2 linked regions of the Anaeromyxobacter diazotrophicus genome follow. The protein of the gene in region 1 interacts with the protein of each later gene in a pairwise test. Links are inferred from orthologs where the notes say so. Each region holds a gene or a part of one and is shown in the gene's direction. Other genes may lie near its edges.

The links. The genes of interacting proteins can lie anywhere in the genome.
Region 2: the proteins of HWY08_RS17090 (region 1) and ftsZ interact in binary tests that used the Escherichia coli proteins (3 or more experiments, as listed by UniProt). The link is inferred for Anaeromyxobacter diazotrophicus from one-to-one orthologs.

Annotation. Positions count from the first base shown.
Region 1 is NZ_BJTG01000008.1:236,574-240,256, forward strand. The notes cover bases 476-3,258. They hold HWY08_RS17090 (rod shape-determining protein), read left to right. Parts: upstream 476-1,241; coding sequence 1,242-2,276; downstream 2,277-3,258. Other genes in these bases: HWY08_RS17085 (alpha/beta hydrolase family protein), read left to right, coding at 476-1,176; HWY08_RS17095 (thioredoxin domain-containing protein), read right to left, coding at 2,473-3,258. Also shown: more of HWY08_RS17085, read left to right, coding at 1-475; more of HWY08_RS17095, read right to left, coding at 3,259-3,303. UniProt on the Escherichia coli protein: Forms membrane-associated dynamic filaments that are essential for cell shape determination. Acts by regulating cell wall synthesis and cell elongation, and thus cell shape.
Region 2 is NZ_BJTG01000003.1:347,767-351,496, reverse strand. What follows is about bases 623-3,452. They hold ftsZ (cell division protein FtsZ), read left to right. Parts: upstream 623-1,313; coding sequence 1,314-2,591; downstream 2,592-3,452. Other genes in these bases: HWY08_RS07550 (c-type cytochrome), read left to right, coding at 2,742-3,452; ftsA (cell division protein FtsA), read left to right, coding at 623-1,286. Outside these bases: HWY08_RS07565 (cell division protein FtsQ/DivIB), read left to right, coding at 1-12; more of ftsA, read left to right, coding at 57-622; more of HWY08_RS07550, read left to right, coding at 3,453-3,581; HWY08_RS07545 (phosphatase PAP2 family protein), read right to left, coding at 3,652-3,730. UniProt on the Escherichia coli protein: Essential cell division protein that forms a contractile ring structure (Z ring) at the future cell division site. The regulation of the ring assembly controls the timing and the location of cell division.

The DNA of each region.
Region 1 (3,683 bases):
CGGAGCGGCTACGAGGCCGACCGCTTCCGCCTGCTGGTGGGCGGCCCGGCGGGCGAGGAGCCGCGCGACCTGACCGCCGGGGTCGACCTGTCGGTGGACGAGGTCGTGTGGACGTCGGAGCGGCGCCTGGTCTTCACCGCCGACGAGGGCGGCCTCGCCAACCTGTACGAGGTGGACGCCGCCGCGGGCGGGGTGCGGCGGCTCCTCGGCGGCGCGAACCTCCACGCGCTGTCCGCCTCGCGCGACGGGCGCACCCTGGCGGCGCTGGTGGACGGGTTCCTCCGGCCGCCGGAGGTGGCGGTGGTGCAGGGCGGGAAGGTGAAGGTGCTCACCCGCTTCGGCGACGAGGTGATGGCCCGGGTCGCCCTGCCCTCCTTCCGCCCGCTCGGGGCGAAGAGCAGGGACGGGGCCGAGGTCCACGGCTGGCTGATGACGCCGCCCGGGCACCGGGCGGGCGAGCGCCATCCGGGCGTGGTCCTCGTCCACGGCGGGCCGCAGGGGGCGTGGAAGGACGCCTGGAGCTTCCGCTGGAACCCGCTCCTCTACGCCGCCCGGGGCTGGACGGTGGTGCTGCCCAACCCGCGCGGCTCGACCGGGTTCGGTCAGGCCTACCAGGACGCGGTCCGGATGAGCTGGGGCGGCGCGCCCTTCGACGACGTCATGGCGCTCACCGACGCGGCCCTGGCAGGGGGTGAGGCGGACGGGGCGCGACTCTGCGCGGCGGGCGCCAGCTACGGCGGGTACATGGTGAACTGGATGAACGGCCACACCGACCGCTTCCGCTGCCTCGTCGCGCACGCCGGCGACTTCGACCTCGAGGCGGCGTACTACGACACCGAGGAGCTGTGGTTCCCGGAGTGGGAGCTCGGCCGGCCGTGGGAGGACCGCACGGCCTACGAGCGCTGGTCGCCCCACCGCTTCGTGCAGCGCTGGCGCACCCCCACCCTGGTGACGCACGGTGAACTGGACTATCGGGTCACCGTGACGCAGGCCCTCTCCACCTACACCGCCTTGCAGCGGCTCGGGGTGGAGTCGCGCCTGCTCGTCTTCCCCGACGAAGGGCACTGGATCCTCCGTCCGAAGAATGCGCGCGTGTTCCACGATGTTGTGTTGTCGTGGATCGCGGACCACCTGGGCCGATCGCCGGCCCCCGCGGCCCGCCCCGATAACCCTTGAAATCTTCGGCGGGAAGCGTTCATATCCCGCCGTCTCCCGCCCTCCCGCCCCCGGACGACAAGACCGTGCTCGACTGGCTCCACAACGTGCTGTCCCGCGATCTCGCGATCGACCTCGGGACGGCCAACACCCTCATCTACATCCGTGGCATGGGCATCGTCTCGAACGAGCCCAGCGTGGTGGCCGTCCAGCAGGACGCGCGCGGCGGTCGGCGCGTGCTCGCCGTGGGCAAGGAGGCGAAGGAGATGCTGGGCCGCACGCCCGGCAACATCGTCGCCATCCGGCCGATGAAGGACGGCGTCATCGCCGACTTCGAGATCACGGCGGCGATGCTCAAGTACTTCATCAACTCGGCCCACAACCGGAAGAAGTTCGTCCGGCCGCGCATCATCATCGGCATCCCTTCCGGGATCACCGAGGTGGAGAAGCGGGCGGTGCGCGAGGCGGCGGAGAGCGCGGGCGCGCGCGAGGTCTACCTGATCGAGCAGCCCATGGCGGCCGCCATCGGCGCCGGCCTCCCCATCACCGAGCCGTCGGGGAACATGATCGTCGACATCGGGGGCGGCACCTCCGACGTGGCGGTCATCTCGCTGGGCGGGATCGTCTACAGCCGCTCGGTGCGCATCGCCGGCGACAAGATGGACGAGGCGATCATCCAGCACATCAAGCGCAAGTACAACCTCCTCATCGGCGAGCGCACCGCCGAGCTCATCAAGATGGGCATCGGCACCGCCTATCCGACCGAGGAGGAGCTGACGATGGACATCAAGGGCCGCGACCTCGTGGCCGGCGTCCCGCGCACGCTCACCGTGACCTCGAGCGAGATCCGCGAGGCGCTCTCCGAGCCCATCAACGGCATCGTCGAGGCGGTCAAGGTGACGCTGGAGCGCACGCCGCCCGAGCTCGCCGGCGACATCGCCGACCGCGGCATCGTCCTCGCCGGCGGCGGCGCGCTGCTGAAGAACCTCGACACCCTGCTCCGCGAGGAGACCGGGCTGCCGGTGTTCCTGGCCGAGGATCCCCTCTCCGCCGTCGTGATCGGCGCGGGGAAGGCGCTGGAGGAGCTGGACATCCTCCGGCAGGTCGCGGCGCACAGTTAGAGCCGGGCTGCGCCCCGCCCCGCCGAGCGAAGCCCGTCGGGGCCCCACCCTGCTCGGCGGGTCCCGTGCGCCTTCGCGCGCGGCTTCGCCGCGTCCGCTCCGGCGCCCCGCCGAAGAGGGGGCTCCGCCCCCTCCCCACCTGCGGTGGGCCCCCACCCCAGCGAGCAGCCCTGTGGCTCTCGCGCCCCGGAGCGACCTACTGGGCGGCGCAGGGGCGCAGGGTGGCGGACGCCAGCACCGCGCCCTTCGCCTGGGCGGCGCGGGCGAGCTGCTGCTCCTTGGCCGCGCCGGCGCAGTCGCCGCGCGCCGTGAGCACCTCGGCCAGCACGACGTGCGGCTCGGGCGCGCCGGGCGCGCGCTCGACCGCGGTCCGCGCCATCGCCAGCGCCTGGTCGAGCTGCCCCGCCTCGAGCAGCTTCCGCGCGAAGCGCGCCTGCAGGCCGGCCTTCACGGCGTCGGACTCGTCCACCGGCGCGGCCGGCGGGTCGAGCACCGCGGCCAGCTCGCTCCGGCCGATCTCGCCGAGCAGGAGCCGCACCTGGGCCACCACCCGCGCCTCCAGGTTCACCTTCCGGAAGTGCTCGTAGGCGGCCAGGTGGTGCTGCTCGTCGGCGATCCCGATCACCGGGTGCAGCCGCACGCCCAGCTTGCCGTAGAGCGCGTCGCCGCGGTCGAGCAGCACCGGCATGGCGATGCCGGACTGCTTCACCACGCGGCGGACCTCCGCCTCCGCCTCGTCCCCCGAGGCCACGGCCACGAAGCGCACCGCCTTCCCGGCCAGCTCCTTCTCCACCCGCGCCAGCCGGGCCAGCACGTCGGCCGAGTTCTCCTGGCCGGTGCGGAAGAACACGAACACGCTCACGCGGGTGGGGGCGAGCAGGTGCGCCTTCCCTCCGCCCAGCACCGGCAGCTCGTCGTCGGGCAGCTCGCTCCCCACCTCGAACGCGAACGCGCTGGCGGCCGCGGGCGCGGCCAGCATCAGCGCGAACACGGCGGCGAGGGCGGCGGCGAGACTCGAGCGTGCCATGGTGTCGCAGTTGACTCCCCGGTGCGTCATTCGGCCATCCCCTGAGCCCGTGACGATTCGCCGCACCCTGACGTGTGACCCGTGGTCAAGGGTGCGCCGCGACGCCGCAGCTCCTCCGGCCCGTCGCGCCTTCATTATAGACGGCGCAAGAAATGCCGTCACTTCAGGTGTGCTGCACCCCTGTTCGCGGGCTGAGTTGTCGGGTCAATCTGCCGCACGATCCGAAACCCCCGACACGCCTTGGCGGAAACCGGCGACGCCTCCGCGCGGACCATAAGGGCCCAATCCATGCACACGCGTCCGCACCGGAACGGCAGATCCGCTGAATTTTCCGGTCGATTGATCCGGCGCAATTGCCGGTCAGGTCGGCGACGTCCGAC
Region 2 (3,730 bases), on another replicon or contig:
AGAGGGCTCTAGGACAGGACGAAGCGCGACTGCGCCAACTCGTCCGGAGGTGGGTCATGGCGAAGAGCGGAGACATCCTGGTCGGCCTCGACATCGGGACGACCAAGATCTGCGCCATCGTCGGCGAGATGACCGACGAGGGCATCGACATCATCGGGATCGGCACGCACCCGTCGAAGGGGCTGCGCAAGGGGGTGGTGGTCAACATCGACGCCACCGTCGCCTCGATCAAGCGGGCGATCGAGGAGGCGGAGCACATGGGCGGCTGCGAGATCTCGACCGTCTACACCGGGATCGCGGGCGGCCACATCAAGGCCTTCAGCTCCCACGGCGTGGTGGCGGTGAAGGACAAGGAGGTCCGGCAGACGGACGTGGACCGCGTCATCGACCAGGCGAAGGCGGTCGCCATCCCGCTCGACCGGGAGGTCATCCACGTCCTGCCGCAGGAGTTCATCGTCGACGACCAGGACGGCATCAAGGAGCCGGTCGGCATGAGCGGCGTGCGCCTCGAGGCCAAGGCGCTCATCGTCACCGGCGCCGTCTCGTCGGCGCAGAACATCATCAAGTGCTCGCAGCGGACCGGCCTCAACGTGGCCGACATCGTGCTGCAGCCGCTGGCCTCGTCGCTGGCCGTGCTCTCCGACGACGAGAAGGAGCTCGGGGTCTGCCTGGTGGACGTCGGCGGCGGCACCACCGACATCGCGATCTTCTCGAACGGCGCCATCGTGCACACCGCGGTGCTGTCGCTGGGCGGCAACCACCTCACCAACGACGTGGCGGTGGGGCTGCGCACGCCCACCCACGAGGCGGAGCGGATCAAGAAGCAGTACGGCTGCGCCATGGCGTCGATGGTGGACAAGGAGGAGACCATCGAGGTGCCGAGCGTCGGCGGCGGGCAGCCGCGCGTCCTCTCCCGCCACATCCTGGCCGAGATCATCGAGCCGCGGGTGGAGGAGATCTTCATGCTGGTCCAGCACGAGATCCAGAAGTGCGGGATGGAGGAGCTGCTCGCCTCCGGGGTCGTCATCACCGGCGGCTCGACGCTCCTCCACGGCATGCCCGAGATGGCCGAGGAGGTGCTCGGGATGCCGGTGCGGCGCGGGCTCCCGCGCAACATCGGCGGCCTGGTGGACGTGGTGAAGGGCCCGCAGTTCGCCACCGCGGTGGGGCTGGTGAAGTACGGCGCGCGCCAGGTGGAGGCGAGCCCCCACTTCAAGATCCGGGACGAGAACGTCTACCGGAAGGTGCGCAACCGCATGCAGAAGTGGCTCGGGGAGATCTTCTAGGTGCGCGAGCACGAAAGGGACCAGGACATGATCGAGCTCTCGGACAGGAACGAGCCCGGCGCGCGCATCAAGGTGATCGGCGTCGGCGGCGGCGGCGGCAACGCCATCAACACCATGGTGGCCGGGCGGCTGGAGGGGGTGGAGTTCATCGCCGCCAACACCGACGTGCAGGCGCTCGCGGCCAACAAGGCCGGGGTGAAGATCCAGCTCGGCAAGGCGTCCAGCCGCGGCCTCGGGGCGGGCGCCAACCCGGATCGCGGCCGCGAGGCGGCGCTGGAGGCGCGCGACGCCGTCGCCGACGCGCTGGCGGGCGCCGACATGGTGTTCGTCACCGCCGGCATGGGCGGCGGCACCGGCACCGGCGGCGCGCCCATCGTGGCGGACGTGGCGAAGCAGTCGGGCGCGCTCACGGTGGGCGTCGTGACGAAGCCCTTCCTGTTCGAGGGCAACAAGCGCCGGAAGCAGGCCGAGCAGGGCCTGGCCGAGCTCAAGGCGGCGGTCGACACCCTCATCGTCATCCCGAACCAGCGGCTCATCTCGGTGGCGGGCGAGAACGTCTGCCTGGCGGACGCCTTCAAGCGCGCGGACGAGGTGCTCCTGCACGCCGTGCAGGGCATCAGCGACATCATCACCGTGCACGGGCTCGTCAACGTCGACTTCGCCGACGTGCGCACCATCATGTGCGAGCAGGGCATGGCGCTCATGGGCACCGGCCGCGCGGCCGGCGACCGGCGCGCCATCGAGGCGATGCAGGCCGCCATCAGCTCGCCGCTGCTGGAGGACGTCTCGCTCGACGGCGCGACGGGCCTCCTCGTCAACATCACCGGCGGCCCGTCGCTCACCCTCTACGAGGTGAACGAGGCGGTCACGATGGCGCAGACGGCGGCCGACCCGGAGGCGAACATCATCTTCGGCTCGGTCATCGACGAGCGCATGGGCGACGAGGTCAAGATCACCGTCATCGCCACCGGCTTCGCGCAGAAGGAGGCGCCCATCCGCCTCGTGCAGAAGGCGCAGATCGCGATGCCGATGGCGGCCCCGCGCGCGACCCCGGCCCCCGTCGCCGCCGCCTCCCCGGCCGCGGTCCTCGCCACCGCCGCCCGCGCCGTCGCGCCCGCCGAGGCGCCCCGCCGCGAGCCGGTGAAGGTCGCGAGCGGCGCCGCCGCCCCGCCCCGCCCGCCCCCCATCCCCTCGCGCACCCGCCCCGCCATGTCGCCCGACGGCTTCAAGCCCAGCGACGACGACCAGTACGACATCCCCGCCTTCCTGCGGCTGCGCGGCGGGCAGACCGGGCTGCCGGAGTAGGGGAGCTCGGCCCCACGCGCTGAAGGTGCACCGCTCCCTCTCCCCGACCCCGGGGGAGAGGGAGCTCTCGTCTCGGGCGCGAGCCGGCTGCCGAACCCAATCGCCGCGGACGCGCTCCAACGACGGCACATCCCCACCGCTCGAGGCGCCATGGCGCTCCCCTCCCTGCTCGCGCTCTCCCTGGCACTCACCCTGAACGCCTCCGGCTCACGGAGCCCCCCTGCCAAGCCGGCCGACGCAGCCTTGCCGCCGGACGAGCTGGGCGAGGCGGTGAAGCTCGGGAAGAAGCTCTTCGACGAGACCGGGACGCACCCCCTCACCCGGGCGTTCGTCGGGAACGCGCTCTCGTGCGCGTCGTGCCATCCCGACTCTGGAGCCCATCCCACGGCTTCCACCTTGCTCGGCGCCGCGACCGCGTACCCTGCCTGGGGGCCGCGCGAGCAGGCGGTGCTCACGCTGGAGGACCGCGTCCTCAACTGCTTCATGCGGAGCCTGAACGGCACCCGGCCGCCCGTGGGGAGCAAGCCGTCGATCGCCCTCACGGCCTACATCACGTGGTTGTCCACCGGGATGCCGGTTCGGCTCAACGCCGAGGCGCCGCTGGGTCCCCATTCGTTCGCGAAGCCGGCCTTCGTTCCTTCGAAGGTGAGCGTCGAGCGCGGGCGGAAGCTGTACGGCGAGCGCTGCGCCCCGTGCCACGGCGAGGACGGGCAAGGCGACCCGCCGGTGTGGGGGCCGCGCTCGTACAACGCCGGCGCGGGCCTCGCCGCCGTGCCGAAGCTCGCCGGGTGGCTCCGGGCGACCATGCCGCCGGACGCGCCGCTGGCGAGCGACGCCGACGCGGTGGACGTCGCGGCCTACGTGAACTCGCAGCCGCGTCCGGACTTCGTCCTGAGGGACCACCTGCCGGCGGGCGACCGCACCGGCGTCTACAACTCGAGCGTGGCGGACGAGGTGGACCGGGCGCCGACGTGGCCGCGCAGGAAGTGATCGCGCGGCGTCGCTCCCCCCACGCTCCGCGCCGGGCGGTGCAGGCCCCTCCGCGGTGCCTGCCCTATCGCTATCGCCACTCCGCGCGCCGCGCCTCCTCCAGCCTGGCCCGGAACTCGGGGCGCGCCAGCCAGGCCTCGGCGAGCGCC